DNA from 4 places in the Enterococcus faecalis genome. Region 2 is predicted to be linked to each of the others. Evidence: riboswitches for the same ligand, from Rfam matches in the RefSeq annotation. Region 2 holds a riboswitch; each other region holds the start of a gene.

Region 1 (4,199 bases), 1.0 Mb from region 2:
CGAATATCATCAGGGATGGCTAAGTAGCCAGCAATTACATTAAAGAAAAAATACCATTGGCAACCAACCATGATGAGTGGTAAAATCCACCATTCTAATTTGTTGAAGCCCATACTAATAATCAACACAATGAATGGAGTATAAACATTTGACGGAATGGAGCCTAAAATTTGTCCAATCGGTTGAACGATACTTAAGCGCCGATTATCATTCGCAACCCAGATTGCTAAGGGAGTAAAGATAATGCCAGCAACGACCATGGCCAAGGTAACCCGTAGTGTAGTATAAAGGGTTAATCTAGGAATCATGCTGAAATCTTGATGGGGCAAGAAATGATAGAGCTTAATAGAACAATAAACCCCAATAATGGTTAAGCTGACATACCATAATGTTTTGAAGAAATGGCGTAATTTTGCTAGTAATCGATAGAGATAGTCTAGCTTGAAAAAGTACCAAACTTTTGGTAAATCGTAAATCCAAAAATGACTGAATTTCACAAAAGCTTTTGAAAAGTATTTCGTTAAAGTTGCTTTTTTTAATAAATGATAAATGATGGATTTAGGTGGCGTCGTACTTTCGACATCTGTTTCATATTTAAAATAATAAGTGGCTCGAACTAAAGGTTGAAAAACTAAAAAGTTTAAAATCACCACATTGATTAATAAGGCAAAAACAGCCCATAAACAGGATTTAAAGTCGGCTCGATTTAATGCTACTTGGATATAAGAACCAATTCCTGGTAAATAAAGGTTGGTTTCTTTAGGAAAGGCAACAGAAGCTTGCTCGCTGGCCACCAAGGCAAACCAAGCCGCAGTTTGAGAAATAATAACGTTCCAAAGTAAGCCAGGAATTGAGTAAACAAATTCAAGCCGCCAAAATTTTTCCCAAGCATTGTACTTGAACTGATCGGTCACATTGACTAGATCTGAAGGAATAACTTCCATTATTTGATAAAGAGTCAACATGATGTTCCAAGCTTGACCTGTGAAGATGGCAAAAATAGCAACCGCTTCTGCGCCCATCACATTTCCTGGAAATAAACCAAGTAACCAAGCAGTTGTAAAGGTCAAAAAACCTAGCAATGGAACAGATTCAAGGAAATTAACTAATGGTAAAATGACTCTTCGTGCCGTTTTATATTTTACGGCTAAAATACCAAAAACAAAGGAAAACAGGAAGGACCAAGCCATCCCCACAATCATTCGAAACATGGTTCGAATTGAAAAGTAAAAAAGATTTGATGGAGATAAGAAATCATCTGTTTTACTTGGTGTTGCGAGGAATTCTTCTGAGGGAAGGGTGTGGAGAGGGCGATTCATTTTTAGCCAAGAGAAGACGATGATAAAAATGAAAATGCCTAAAATGATGAGCAAGGTAAGATTCCCGATACTTTTAGCAAGTAGGGTATTTTTCTTAGATGATGCAGTGACAGCTTTCAATTTAAAAACCTCCAATTAATCATATTAAAGAGGTCGCCGAATAAAAGAAGAAGATTATAGGGTAATCACAATAATTGAGCTTTGGCTTTCTGAGACGTAAGAAAAAAATTCTAGTTATCTTAGGAAAGCCTTAATTCGACAATCCCTGCTTTACTCGTTACTGTCTCTCGACATTTCCGAGCGATAACCTGTGTTCTTCAGAGTAACCTCACCTAATATGATTCTATTTGATTTACATGCTTATCATACTCGTGACTAAAAATAAAACAATTTCTAGCTGGTTATACCTGAATTACTGTTTGTTGTTATTCTATTCAATTATTCTTAAAAAGATTGCCCACATTCTGTTTTTTTAGGGAGAAATTATCAGATGAGTATGTTATATAACCCGAGGTTAATAGCGTAGGATGTTGTATTTTTAGTTTGTCTCGTTTACTGTTAAAGATGTAAGTAGTAACTATAAGTGAATGGCTAAAAAAATTAAAAGTAATCTAGCACCTAAATTAAACAACAAAGAAATTTGTTCAGAAGAAAGGAAATTATGATAATTATTTGGTTAAACGGTGCGTTTGGATCCGGAAAAACGACCATTGCACATGAGTTACAACAAAAACTTCCCAACGCAATCATTTATGATCCAGAAATTATTGGTAGTGCATTGATGGAGCTAGTTCCCGAAGAAATGAAAGAAAATGATTTTCAGGAGTATCAGGAATGGCGTTGCTGGAATGCTCATTTATTAAAACGAATGTCCAAAGAGTCTGGACGGCCGATTATTGTTACAATGACCCTTTATAAAAATGAATATGAAGAAGAGCTGATTGGATATCTGAGACGAGCAGGCATTGACGTTTATCATTTTTTGTTAGCGGTCGAGAAAGAAGAAATTTTACAAAGATTATTGAAAAGAAATGATGGAACTTTTGAATGGGGGAAAAATAAGTTGCCCGAAGTACTTGAAGGTTTTCGTCAGATTAAGTTTACCGAGATTTTTAGAAATCATTCAGCTGACACGACAGAAATTGTAGCATCCATTCTTAATAGAATAACCGAATAAAAATAAAATAAGGGACCTAAGCCGAAATGACTTAGGTCCCTTATTTTCTACTTCTTAAGATAATCAACTACCAGCTACCCTGATTTCTTCAAACTTTAAGATCGCACATTTACGACAATCTATTTTTACACTGTCAAAATTTTCTTTCAAGTCTTGCATTTTGTTATTTTTAGCAGTATATTTTAGGTGTACCTAAAATATACTAGAGGTTAACCTTCTAACGGGAAGGGCCTTTTAAAATTATTGCAAAACGAAAGAAGGAATTGAATTGAAAAATTCAGAAGAACATGAACCAAAGCAAAGACATCATTTGATTGAATATGCAAATGGTCCTTCGCTTGAAGAAATTAATGGCACCATCGACGTGCCTAAAAATATGAGTTTTTGGAAAACGTTATTTGCTTACTCAGGTCCAGGAGCATTGGTAGCAGTGGGGTATATGGATCCAGGAAACTGGTCTACTTCAATTACTGGGGGACAAAATTTTCAATATTTATTGATGTCGATTATTTTAATTTCCAGTTTGATTGCAATGTTGCTCCAATATATGGCTGCTAAATTAGGCATTGTTTCACAGATGGATTTAGCACAAGCGATTCGTGCTAGAACTAGTAAGACGTTAGGTATTGTATTATGGATTTTAACAGAGTTAGCAATTATGGCTACAGATATCGCTGAAGTTATCGGGGGCGCAATTGCCTTATATTTATTATTTCATATTCCTTTAGGTCTGGCTGTCTTCATTACGGTATTTGATGTTTTACTTTTGTTGTTATTGACAAAAATTGGTTTTAGAAAAATTGAAGCTATTGTTGTTGCTTTAATTGTTGTTATTTTTGTGATTTTTGCTTATCAAGTGGCATTGTCAAATCCAGTATGGGGAGATGTAATTAAAGGGCTGGTTCCTAGCGCAGAAGCTTTTTCTACATCACATGCGGTGAATGGGCAAACGCCACTGACAGGTGCATTGGGGATTATTGGTGCAACAGTGATGCCTCATAATTTGTATTTACATTCTTCTGTTGTCCAAAGTCGTAAAATTGATCGTAAAGATAAAACCGATATTCAACGCGCTTTACGCTTTTCAACTTGGGATTCTAATATTCAATTAACGATGGCATTTTTTGTTAACTCTTTGTTATTGATTATGGGTGTGGCCGTTTTTAAATCCGGCAGTGTCAAAGATCCTTCATTCTTTGGTTTGTTTGATGCTTTATCAAATCCAGCGGTTATGAGTAATTCTATTTTAGCGCATATTGCAGGTTCTGGAATTTTATCAATTTTATTTGCGGTAGCCTTATTGGCATCAGGACAAAATTCAACAATTACAGGAACCTTAACTGGTCAAATTATTATGGAAGGGTTTATTCATATGCGCGTACCAATTTGGTTACGTCGGATGGTCACACGTTTGTTATCTGTTATTCCTGTCTTAATTTGTGTTTTAATGACCAGCGGAAAAAGTACAGTGGAGGAGCATATTGCGATTAATAATTTAATGAACAATTCACAAGTTTTTCTAGCATTTGCTTTGCCATTTTCGATGTTGCCTTTACTGATGTTTACAGATAGCCGTGTTGAAATGGGTGAACATTTTAAAAACTCGTGGTTAATTAAATTGTTAGGCTGGGTTTCTGTCATTGGCTTAATTTACCTCAATATGAAAGGCTTACCTGATCAAATTGAAGGATTTTTCGGTGATA
Region 2 (4,199 bases):
ATTAGTTTCCAATATATTTTTTTAGGTAATTGTGCTATAATGGTAATGAAAAGAGAGCTATGCGCTAACATACCTCTCTGATGTAGAGCCGTTACTAACGGTGACAAAAATTAATATTTTTGAAATGACCGTCTAACTAGCCAAAGTAAGCAGCACCCCTTTCATTAAGGGGCGCTGCTTTTTAGTCGTTATTGCGATTGTTCAGTGTCTTTCGTAGAGAGGTTCATTTGTTCTTTAATAGCATTTTCGACACGTTGGCGTTCACTCTCTTCCACAAGTTGATAAGAAATACCTTCAATCCCTGTCACGCCATCGCCAGTGTAATCGTAGCCTTTTAATTGATCGGTTTCAATCGTTTTTAGTGCGGGGGTGTATTTTTTTAGCATCGCCATCATTTGGTCAAAGGACAAGTCGGTTTCGCCATGCTCGCCGATTACGTCCAGAATTTCTTGATATTTTAGCAAGCTGTTAAAAGAAAGTAGCTTGTTGGTTAATTCGATTAAAACTTCTCGTTGGCGGCGTTGACGACCATAGTCGCCTTCAGGGTCTTCGTAACGCATGCGCGCGTATTGTAAAGCTTCCCAGCCCCCTAAATGCTGTTTGCCTTTCGGATAATGAATCCCTTCAGCGTCAAAAGCAAAGGCATTGTCAACAGTGACGCCGCCCACCGCATCGCCAAGGTCCTTCATAGCATCCATATCAATTGAAAAGTAATGATTGATTGGGATGTGCAAGACATTTTCAACCGTTTTAATTTGCATATCGGCACCACCGAAAACGTGGGCCGCATTGATTTTATTGTATTCGCCATTGGTGCCAGCCATTTCCACATAGTAGTCACGTGGGATGCTGGTGATGGTAGTTTTTTGTAATTGATTATTCACTGTAACCACCATCAAGGCGTTGGAGCGGTAATCGGTTTTGCGTTTTGAGTCATTCGCAATTCCCATAATTAAGAAACTAACCGGCTCACCTTTGGCTAAATCGGGACTCTTCGTGGAAGATTTTCTTGGTTTATACATGGTGTTCGCCGTTTTTTGCAAATTGCGATACATGCTGACGCCGTAAGCCGAAACAGAAAGTGTGCCTAAAAATAAAAGGGTTAAACTGAAGACCACGAATAAGCTTTTTCTTTTACGAGAATGGCGGCGCCGGCGTTGTGTCGGTACTTCTGCTTCCTCTGGTTCAGGTGCCGGCAAATAACGTTGAACAATTTGAAATGAAAAGTTGATCCAGCTATAACTTAGGAGCATCCCAGCGATGACATCACTAGGATAATGAACGCGTAAGATTAAACGACCTAACACAATCAAAACTAAATAAGTGAGTAAGAAAATTTTGATGCCTTTGGTTTTTTCAACATGAAGATAGGCCAAAATGATCAAAATCGTACAGACTAGCGCCATTGCTAATAATGAATGTCCGCTGGGAAAGCTAGCAGAGCTCCGGTCAGCTAAAGCGCCTAGGTTTGGTCGAGCCCGACCCACCACATGTTTAAAAACGCTCCCTAAGAAGCCGACAGCTAATAGGTTACTGACAGCCCAAAAGGCTAGGATTTTTTCTTTTTTGCGTAAAAGGTATACCATCAATAATAAGAAGAATAGCAGCATTGGTCCAATTGTGGCTGTTTTTGCTAACAGATTGACCGCTGTTAAAAGTGGGGCATTTAATTGCCATTTGATGTGATAGATAGCTTCGTCCATTTGTTGAAACCAATTTGGACTAGCCGCCACTAACAAAGTGAGGAAAGTAAAAACAAGCGTTGTTAGGGCATAAAGTGGAAATTTTTTATTCGATGTTTGCATGAGAATCCCTTTCTTTTTCCCTTGAAAGAGTAGACTAAGCCAGCATCGATCGTAAATAAGCGCTTGCGACTAAACAGGACACAGCAAGCCAATCGGTTCTCATCGTCTGAGCTTTAGCACTATCCAACGTAAAGATTTCTCTTAGCTATTTTTAGAAGAGCCTTAATTCGACCATTCCTGTTTTACACATTGGTGTCTTTCGACATTTCTGCGCAATAGCCTATGTTTGGATAGGAGCCTCACCTAACAAGGTTATTTTATCTAACGCTAGAAGTATAGAATTTATGTAGCGGTTCTCACAATGAAGTTTAAGAAAATTTATTGTTTTTTAAATAAATTTAAAGGTGTGGGGAAGTGAAGCAGTTAAAAAAACAGTACTTGAGCATTCTAAAAAAAAGTGTACAAGGCTGTTCTCGGTTAACCGCTATAAATAGTTGGTGTTCAATAATGATAAATTAAAAAACAAACATTTTTTATAAGAGTGCTATAAGTTTTTCTCAGTAAAAAAGGCGGACAGTTGCTATTGAATTGCTACTTCATTTAAAATAAATATGTCGACAATAATTGTGCACAAAGTTGATGGTCGCTATCGAAAAAGTAAAAATGATGTTGTGGAGATTTTACGTTTCAGTTGATTAAGATTACATGTTTTTTGAAGGGTTTTGCTTATAAGGGAGCGATATACATGAAAAAAATGATGTTATTCATAATTGCAGTGGGCGCAACGATGATCAGTGTTTTTGCTTTAGGAGATGCACAGCAGAGTTATGCACATGGCTATGTTGATAGCCCAGTCAGTCGAGTCAAAAATGCGGAAGCAAACGGATTTGGATGGGGACCTGGTCAAGACAGCTCACAGCCAGAAATTATCACGACACCCCAAGGAATTGAAGCGCCAACTAAATTATTAGACACGGGTCAATTAAATGGAAGGTTGCCTTCAGCTGGATTAGCAAGCTATTCCAAACTAGATGAACAAACAGCCACTCGTTGGGTAAAAAGTAATATAACAACAGGAGAGAATAATTTTAAATGGGTGATGACGGCAAAACATAAGACCAATCGTTTTAGATACTATATGACGAAACCTGGATGGAATCCTAATGCACCATTAACGATGGACGAAATGGAACTGATTGGCATAGTAGGGCAACCAATCGGTCAAGATTTACCTCCTGGTCAAGGATTTATGGTCAATGATACAGAAACACACAGAATAAAGATTCCCGCTGATAGGAAAGGATACCATGTTATTTATGCCGTTTGGGATATCAATGACACGATTAATTCATTTTATCAAGCGATAGATGTTAATGTTCAATAATCAGGTATCAAGATAATGCGGCTGAGACAAAAGTGCTTAGCGCCAAGAACTAAGTAGGTTCTGTTCATCATCGAATCACTACGTTCTTCGTGATTCTTAACACTTGGAAGGATTAAGATATGCCGAACACTTGTGTGAGAAAGTCAATTTCGGCTTATTTCCGAAGGGGCTGCTTTTGTTCAGCTGATTATCTTCAGAAGTAGAAAGTGGGACATCAGTCAAAACGACTGATGTCCCACTTGCTTTTTTCTAAACTTCCCCACTTATCCTCGACGCCATTCACCAATCTGGTCCAAACTAATTTCCCCAGAAGACAACGTTTTGGCCGTGCCATCAGGCAACTGAACAATCAATTCTCCATTTCCACTAATGGTTGTCGCAACGCCGCGGAAGTCTTGCCCGTTTTGGGTAAAAGCGACGTCTTTGCCAATCACAAAGGAGCGTTGTCGGTATTCTTCTAAAAAGTCTTTCGTTGAACGTTTGTCTAAAATTTGATAAAAATGATTCCAAATGTTGGCGACTAATTCATTTCGCGTCGCCGTCGGTTCACCATCTGGGAAAAGAGAAGTCACTTTCTGCCGAATGTCCTCAGGAAATTCGGTTTCTGTAATTGAAAAATTAATCCCCATGCCGATGATAACATTAGAAATCTGCCCTGTTTCCACATTGCTCATGGCTTCCGACAAAATCCCGCAAACTTTTTTGCCATTTAAATAAAGATCATTGACCCATTTAATTTCTGTGTGAACGCCTGCCAGAGCATCCATTGCTCGAGCGACCGCTACGGCCATAATCACAGTATATTGGGCGATTTCTTCAAAATTTTGGTTCGGTTGAAGCACCATGCTCATGTAAATCCCTTTACCTGGCGTAGCGAAAAATGGTCGGCCGAACCTGCCCCGCGGCATTTCTTGCATGTCAGCAACAATCAATGTATTGTCGGGCGTCTGGTCTAAAATCGCCCGCTTAGCATCGGTCATGGTAGATTCAGATGTTTCTAGGACGGTAATTGTTAAAGGCGGCGTTTGTGGCCATAATGCCAACTGAATGCCTTCTGCAGAAAGGACATC
Region 3 (4,199 bases), 1.2 Mb from region 2:
AATCGTTACGCTATCGGCATGGGCTAAAGGATGATTTTTATTGACACAAAGGAGATAGCTTTCTGTATAAATTAATTCTTTCTCTAATGGAATCGAGGTATCCAAAAATATCCCAATCCCAATGTCAATTAAATCTGTTTCCAAGGCTGTTTCAAGATCGTAATAATACTTAAAATCAATACTTACATACGGATAGGATTGATTAAATAACAACAAGACTTCTCCAAATGCTTTATCTATATCAATTAAGTTTGTTCCAATCCGAATGGTCGTTGTCGATCCTTGGGTCACTAATTCATTAATCTCTTCTTGCGCTTCCTTAATGAGTGCAAAAATCATTTCTGTTCGCTTGGCGACGACTTCGCCTGCTGGAGAAAGCCGACAATGTTTCTTGTCTCTTAAAATTAATGAAGCACCTAATTCACGTTCCAACTCCTTGAGCTGGGTACTTAAATAAGGTTGACTCGTATGGAGCTTTTGAGAAGCTAAAGTAAAACTCGCATACTTTGAAACTGCCATAAAATATTCTAGTTGTTGTAATTTCATTTTCCTCACCGCCGTTTCTTTAACTATACAAAAAATAGCAGAAGAAAAGCTTCTCGACAAGGCTATCTGACGGTCTTTAGATTAATTTAACCAGTTATGATTCTATGAATAAATACGAATCATAACAGAAAACCATAGTAAATAAGCGGATTATTTTTCTTTTTGTTACTGAATGGACAAAAAGTTATCTGCTAAAAACTTTTTCTATATCGTTATTTTTTCAAGGAAGAATTATACTTGCTGTTGTAATTAAATAAGATTTGTTAGGTGAGGCTCCTATACAAACATAGGCTACTGCCCAAAAATGTCGAGAGACGCCAATGGGTAGAACAGGAACTGTCGAATGAAGGCTTTTCTTAAGGTAGCTAAAAGCAATCGCTTTTTACGTTGTATAGTGCTAAAGCTCAACGATAAGAACGATTATTCTTTGACACGTTGAGTTTTCAGCGTGTCTTTTTTTGTGGAAAGGGTGAGGAAAATGGAAGATGAACCGATCGTCAATTCAAGTCAACAACAGATAAATGAGGTGAAAGAAAATGGAAAAGAAAATGCGTCACTTGGGCCATGACTATAGTTACAAAAAGTTTGCCCACTCAGAAGCAGAAAAAGTTTTACAACGTTTCGGCTCAACTTGGGATGGCATTAAACACCAAGATATTGAAGAATTACAAGAACGTTATGGCCGCAACAAAATTATGAATGAAAAAAAAGCTTCACGGCTGCGACTTTTTATAAAATCGTATATCACGCCGTTTACTTTGGTGTTATTAGCACTAGCCACGATTTCATTTTTTACAGAATATGTCTATGCTACGCCAGAGGAAAAAGATGTTACTGGCGTGTTAATTATGTTAGCGATGGTCATCTTAAGCGGCACGATGAGTTTTGTCCAATCAGTCAAATCAAGCAATGCAGTTGAAAAATTACAAAATATGATTAAAGTTACAGCGACAGTCATTCGCGACAAGAAGCAAATGGAAATTCCTATTGAGGAAGTTGTGTGTGGCGACCTAGTCCAACTATCCGCTGGCGATATGATTCCAGCCGATTTACGTTTAATCCAATCTAAGGACTTATTTGTTTCCCAATCATCCTTGACTGGAGAGAGTTTTCCCATTGAAAAACACGCGACTCATCAAAAAGATAGTGATCAAATTGATACAGAATACGACAATCTTTTGTTTTTAGGAACAAATGTAATTAGTGGCACTGGTTTGGGCATTGTCATTAAAGTTGGTAATCAAACTTTATTCGGACGGATGGCTTCTGATAACGGAGAAGAGCAGCAGCAGACGAGTTTTGAAACAGGAATTAATAAAACAACGTGGGTGCTGATTCGCTTTATGTTGGTCATTACGCCAACTGTTTTTCTAATTAATGGGTTAACAAAAGGCGATTGGGTGGAAGCGTTAATGTTTGCGATTGCCACAGCTGTCGGCTTGACACCAGAAATGTTACCTATGATTGTAACAACCAATTTAGTCAAAGGTTCTCGAGAAATGGCTAAAGAAGGCACGATTATGAAAAATGTCAATGCCATTCAAAATTTTGGCGGGATGGATGTACTTTGTACGGATAAAACAGGTACCTTAACACAAGATAAAGTAATTTTAGAATACCACTATAATATTGGGTGCCAAGAAGATCAAAAAGTCTTGGATTTAGCATTTCTAAACAGTTATTTTCAAACAGGTTTGCGTAATTTAATGGATAACGCCGTTATTCAAGCGGCGACACAAGAAAGTGATATACAATCAGATGATTTTTATAAAGTAGATGAAATTCCTTTCGATTTCAATCGACGTCGAATGAGTGTGATTATCAAAGAGTTTAAAACGCGAGAAACACGCTTAATTACCAAAGGTGCGGTTGAAGAAATGCTCTTGGTCTGCACACAGGTACTTTTAGATGGCGAAATTGTGCCCTTAACAGAGACGCTGCGTCAAAAAATTACCAAAGACGTTGAAGCTTTAAATCGAGATGGTTTGCGCGTTCTAGCAATTGCCGATAAAAAAGTCGAAACGGCTGAATGGGAGTATACAACTAAAGATGAATCAGAGTTGATTTTACAAGGTTATCTTGCCTTCTTGGATCCGCCAAAAGAAACAGCAGCGGCAGCTATTCACGCCTTACATCAACATAATGTAGCTGTGAAAGTATTAACGGGGGACAATCAGTATGTGACACATTCTGTTTGTAAAGAAGTTGGTCTGGCTGGCGAAAAAATTATTACAGGAAATGAACTTCAACAATTAAACCAAGAAGAATTAAGAAAAACCGTTCAAGCGTATAATATTTTCGCCAAAATTACGCCTGACCAAAAAGTTCGTATTGTAAATGCGTTAACTGAAAATGGTCAAACTGTTGGCTTTTTAGGTGATGGAATAAATGATGCTGGAGCAATGCGTGCTGCTGATGTAGGAATCTCTGTTGATACAGCTGTCGATGTGGCGAAAGAATCGGCGGATGTAATTTTATTGAGAAAAGATTTAATGGTTTTGGAAAAAGGAATTTTATCTGGACGGCGCGTGTTTACGAACACGATGAAGTACGTCAAATTAACAGCAAGTTCTAATTTTGGCAATGTTTTTTCCGTGATCCCAGCAAGTATCTTTTTACCATTTTTACCGATTGCTCCGATTCAATCGCTATTATTAAATCTAATTTACGATACTTCGTGTATGTCAGTTCCTTGGGACAAAGTAGATGAAGAATACGTAGAAAAACCAAAAAAATGGGAACCAAAATCAATTGGTAATTTTATGCGTTGGTTTGGTCCAACGAGTTCTATTTTTGATATTGTTACCTATTTATTTATGTATTTCATTGTGTGTCCGGCTATCCTAGGTGGCTCATTCTTTGAATTAAATGGAGCAGATCAATTGCTCTTTATCGGTATTTTCCATGCAGGATGGTTCATTGAGTCCTTATGGTCCCAAATGCTCGTCTTGCATTTCCTACGAACAGAAAAAATGCCTTTCCTTCAAAGTAGTGCTTCTGGAATTATGACGTTAGTCACTACAGCAGGGATTGTTCTCGGAACTGTTTTACCCTTTACCGCTTTCGGTGCAGAACTAGGATTTGTCGGTTTATCACCAAGCTATTTCTTGTATTTAATCCCGACAATTGTTGCTTATTTAGCACTGGTTGCGTTCATTAAAGTTTTATACGTCAAACGTTACGGTCAATTACTGTAACTGATTTGTACTATTATATATAGAAAAATTTTTTTACTTTTCTTTCAAGGTTGAGGAGGTGTCGGTTTTTATGACAGCTCCTCGTTGTTGTTTTAAGTGACTGTGCGAATTTTTTTATGGATTTATTTGTCATTTACAGTTAGTATGGCTAGTAGAGACTTTCCAAAAAGAACGAGCTTTTTGGTAATAAGGAGATAAAACGAGCTAATGACCAAAACAAACCAACTTTCAACTTCAACGCCGATGTTCGATCGGTCGGCCTATATTCATATTCCATTTTGTGAGCATATTTGTTATTATTGCGATTTTAACAAGGTCTTTTTAGAAGGACAACCAGTTGATGAATATATTCAGAGTTTATTAAAAGAAATTCGACTTACGCAAGCATTGTATCCAGAACAAGAAATGAAAACCATCTATATTGGCGGAGGCACGCCAACTTCATTATCAGCGAAA
Region 4 (4,199 bases), 1.3 Mb from region 2:
ACTTTAGCCATTAGCTCTTTAAAGTCAATAGGTTTTTGTTTCTTAGCCTTTGCCATTTTGTCACACAATCCTCTCTATTACGTTTCTTTAATTTCGATAAAAGTAAAACAGAGTGCGAAACTGTATTACTTTTTATCGACTACACTTAACAAATTATCACTAAATTCGAAAAAGCGCAAGAAAAAAACTCTAATTTCTTCATTTTTTCACAAAAGAGCAAAACCGCATGTTTTTGCGGTTTAGTGATAATTTTCACAAACAAGAAAACGGTTTCTGTTCCACACTTCTTCTGTACTATTTTTCTCCTAACTGTTATATTCTATTTTGAAAATATTATATAACAGTTCTATTAATTCGAGCCCCCTCATCCCCGAGCTGGCTAGTAATCTGATTTCCGAACTTTGCGTTTTCATGAAAATTATCTTGAAAAAACCAAAAAATAAAAACCGTCAGCCGAGTAACCTACTCAGCATGCGGTTTTTTATTTTTTAGAGAACAAAGTTTTTTTCGTTAATTTTTATTTTTTTTGGCTCGTTTTTTTGCCAAATACTTTGCCTTAGGTTTTATCACGAACATTCATTGCTTAAAATCACCAAATTTTCGCAAAACGAGTAATACAGCTTAGCAATTTCTTTTCTCTTTCAGTAGATTTTACTAAATCCATTCCTTAGTAATTTTAATATATAAACGTTTAGCTACTTCAACAGTTAACATGTACGCAATGATGATTCCAAAGAACCATGGCCAGTAGTTAGCCGGAAGTTTCACAAAGTCAAAAACCTCTCTTATAGGCGTTGCTACAATTAGGAAACCGAGTAAAATTGCGCCTAAACTACTTAACATCACAGGCATTGACGCACGACTTTGAATGAATGGTATTTTCCGCGTCCGGACCATATGAACAACTAACGTTTGACTAACAAGTCCCACCATAAACCAACCTGTTTGGAATAAATGTTGAGTTGCCAAACTATTGGCGCTAAACACAAACCACATGACAAGATACGTTAGAATATCGAAAATACTACTTACCGGGCCAATACATACTGTAAATTTCGCTAGTCCGTTCGTTTCCCACCGAACAGGGCTTAATAACTCTTCTTCATCGACATTATCCCAAGGAATTGTCAACTGAGCCACATCATAAATCAAATTTTGAATCAAGAGTTGTAAGGAAAGCATTGGTAGAAATGGTAAAAAGGCACTGGCTACTAAAATTGAAAAGACATTCCCAAAATTGGAACTGATGGTAATTTTAATATATTTCATCATATTGCTAAATACTTTTCGTCCTTCAATCACACCAGATTCCAGTACATTTAAACTTTTTTCCAGTAAAATAATCGAGCTAGCATCTTTAGTAATATCAGCTGCAGTATCTACTGAAATGCCCACATCAGCTTTTCGTAATGCCGGTGCATCATTAATGCCATCCCCCATAAAACCAACCGTATGACCTTTTGCTTGTAGCAATTCAATAATTTTAGATTTTTGCATCGGATTTAATTTGGCAAATAAATTAGTTTCTTCTACTTGCGCCCGCAACTCTTCATCTGTCATTGCTTCAATTTGAGAACCTAATAACACATGGGAAACTTCAATGCCTACATCTTTACAGACTTTTTTGGCGACAATGTCATTATCGCCCGTTAGCACTTTCACGTTGACACCATGTTCATGTAAGGAGCGAATAGCGCTGACGGCTGACTCTTTTGCTGGATCAAGAAAACCCATAAACCCAATCAATGTCATCTCTTTTTCATCTTCAACTGAATAAACTGCTTCTTTATGGACATCTTTTTTTACAGCTACCGCTAACACACGCATCCCTTGTTTGTTCATTTGAACATTCACTCGGCGTAGTTCTTCTCGTACAGCAGTGCTTAATGGTACAATTTCGCCATTAATTTGCGCATGCGTACACACTTCTTCCATTTCTTCCACGGCGCCTTTCGTAATCATCAATTGATGATCATCTGCATTTACGACAACCGTTAAGCGGCGTCTGGAAAAATCAAAAGGAATTTCATCAATTTTAGTGACATTTTTAAACGGCGTTTTCCATTGATGCTCTTCATAAAAATTAATAACGGCAATATCCATTAAATTTTTCCAACCTGTTTGATAAGAAGAATTTAAGTAGGCTAAATTTAGAACCTCGTCACTCAAATCACCTAATGGATTCAAATGTTGAACCAAAACTACACGATCTTCGGTAATCGTTCCAGTCTTATCTGTACAGAGCACATCCATACCACCCAAATTTTGGATAGCCGCTAATTCTTTAACAATGACTTTATGTTTCGATAAGGATAATGCACCCTTGGCTAAGTTACTCGTAACAATCATTGGCAACATTTCTGGTGTCAAACCAACTGCAACGGCAATCGCGAAGAAAAACGCTTCGCCCCAAGCACCTTTAGTTAAACCATTAATCAAGAAAACGATTGGAAACAAAATCATTACCATTCGTAATAAAAACTTACTGACTTTTGCTAAGCCTAAGTCAAAACTAGTTTTTCCTCGTTGTGTTGTAGCATTTTTAGCAATATCACCAAAAAATGTATGTTGCCCAGTTTTTAAAATAATCGCTTTTCCTTGTCCACTCAAGACATCTGTACCCATAAACACTAGGTCTTGCATATCTAATGCAGAAACCTCTGTTTGTTGACGATCCACACCTGCATCCACAAATTTTTCGACAGGCATGGATTCGCCTGTTAGCGACGATTGATTAACGAATAAATCTTTGGTCCAAATCAACACGGCATCTGCAGGAATCATGTCTCCTGTAGCTAAAGTTACAATGTCTCCTGGAACAATTTCGTCCATTGGAATTTCTTTCGTAATCCCTTCCCGTGTCACTGCAGCGGTATTTTCAATTAATTCTTTTAAATCCAAACTCGCTTTTTGAGAACGATACTCTTGTATAAAAGCAATCAAGACACTGGCTAAAATCATCACGCCCATCACGATAGCGGCTTCGAAATCTTTCGTTAAAGTTGAAACGACCATCAATAAGGCTAAGACATAGACAAACGGATCTTTGAATGCACTTAAAAATAAAATAATTGCTGGGGTTGGCTTTTGTGCAGAAACTTCGTTTGGTCCAAATTCCTCTAATCTTTTTTCGGCATCTTCATTCGAGAGTCCTTTTTCAGATGTCCGTAATTCCATCATTAATTCCCGTTCAGAAAGCAACGCCAATTTACGTAATTCTTGATCTTTGGTGGCTTTTCTCATATCCATTGTTTTTTTGTTCATCATTTTATTTTCCTCCAAGGTTGTGGTCACCTGCCGAAAAGAGCGCTAAAATCTTCTCCTTTCGTTGGTGACTGTATTTTGTTTCTCTGTTCACTTCCAGGGTCTTCCATGACAGTCATCCTTTCTTTTTCTTATTTATACTTCCAGTGAATAATTGCTTTTTTGCCAAACACACAAAAAAGGACCTACTCAACAATAGAGTACGTCCCAAAATACCATCTTTAAATAAGATTCTCTATCGTTGAGCTTTAGCACTATAGGGCGTAGATAACATGTATCAGCTACATTATGAATAACCTTCACGATTATTCCTGTTCAACCAACTAAGGGTCTCTCGATCCTTTCGCGGCAGCAGCATTTGTCCAAATAGGAGCCTCACCTAACAATTATTCAGTTTTTATCCACTTCTTATAATAGAGGAGTTTGACATTCTTGTCAAAAGATTTATGATTTTTTTGTTATAAATAAAAAATAACTACTTTAAAATCCCCTTTATTTCTGCTTTTCGCTCAGGAATAAACCACATGACTAAAACAATCGTATCAATAATCAGGACAGCGATTGGCGCTACTAGTTTGCCTACAATCAACGCAATAATATTCAACACAATCGAAAGCGTTAATTTTGGATAGTGGCCGAACAAACGTTGTACTTCGGATTTGGGCCCATTTGCCTGAATCAATGCCCGCACCACTAGATAATAAGCAACATCAGCTCCTAATACTAATAAGCCATACAAAGCTTGTGGCGGCCAAGAAAATGGATGTTCACCTACCCAGCCAGTAACAAACGGGAAAAACGTCAACGTCAAAATTAGAAAATTATTCATCCAAAGGACACGTCCATCAATTTTACGGACACTTTGAAATAAATGATGATGATTGTTCCAATAAATCAATAAAGTAACAAAACTAATTAAATAAATAATGATTTTG

Evidence for each region. Region 2 has a riboswitch for magnesium ahead of PYW42_RS13690 (phosphatase PAP2/LCP family protein). Riboswitches for the same ligand answer to the same signal wherever they lie in the genome.
Region 1: linked by a shared signal. The riboswitch ahead of PYW42_RS04505 (ABC transporter permease subunit) and the one ahead of PYW42_RS13690 (phosphatase PAP2/LCP family protein) in region 2 are both predicted to bind magnesium.
Region 3: linked by a shared signal. The riboswitch ahead of mgtA (magnesium-translocating P-type ATPase) and the one ahead of PYW42_RS13690 (phosphatase PAP2/LCP family protein) in region 2 are both predicted to bind magnesium.
Region 4: linked by a shared signal. The riboswitch ahead of mgtA (magnesium-translocating P-type ATPase) and the one ahead of PYW42_RS13690 (phosphatase PAP2/LCP family protein) in region 2 are both predicted to bind magnesium.

What each region holds. Positions count from the first base shown of each region.
Region 1 is NZ_CP118962.1:902,668-906,866, forward strand. It holds gene PYW42_RS04505 (ABC transporter permease subunit) at 1-1,454, opposite strand, end outside; M-box (ykoK) riboswitch at 1,499-1,666, opposite strand; gene PYW42_RS04510 (P-loop nucleotide/nucleoside kinase family protein) at 1,981-2,496, shown strand; gene PYW42_RS04515 (Nramp family divalent metal transporter) at 2,765-4,199, shown strand, end outside.
Region 2 is NZ_CP118962.1:2,772,422-2,776,620, reverse strand. It holds gene PYW42_RS13690 (phosphatase PAP2/LCP family protein) at 189-1,805, opposite strand; M-box (ykoK) riboswitch at 1,897-2,063, opposite strand; gene PYW42_RS13685 (lytic polysaccharide monooxygenase) at 2,491-3,129, shown strand; gene PYW42_RS13680 (biotin--[acetyl-CoA-carboxylase] ligase) at 3,393-4,199, opposite strand, start outside.
Region 3 is NZ_CP118962.1:1,142,851-1,147,049, forward strand. It holds gene PYW42_RS05695 (LysR family transcriptional regulator) at 1-546, opposite strand, end outside; M-box (ykoK) riboswitch at 799-969, shown strand; gene mgtA (magnesium-translocating P-type ATPase) at 1,083-3,743, shown strand; gene hemW (radical SAM family heme chaperone HemW) at 3,987-4,199, shown strand, end outside.
Region 4 is NZ_CP118962.1:1,198,065-1,202,263, reverse strand. It holds gene pdhA (pyruvate dehydrogenase (acetyl-transferring) E1 component subunit alpha) at 1-56, opposite strand, end outside; gene mgtA (magnesium-translocating P-type ATPase) at 655-3,267, opposite strand; M-box (ykoK) riboswitch at 3,491-3,658, opposite strand; gene PYW42_RS05935 (TMEM175 family protein) at 3,740-4,199, opposite strand, start outside.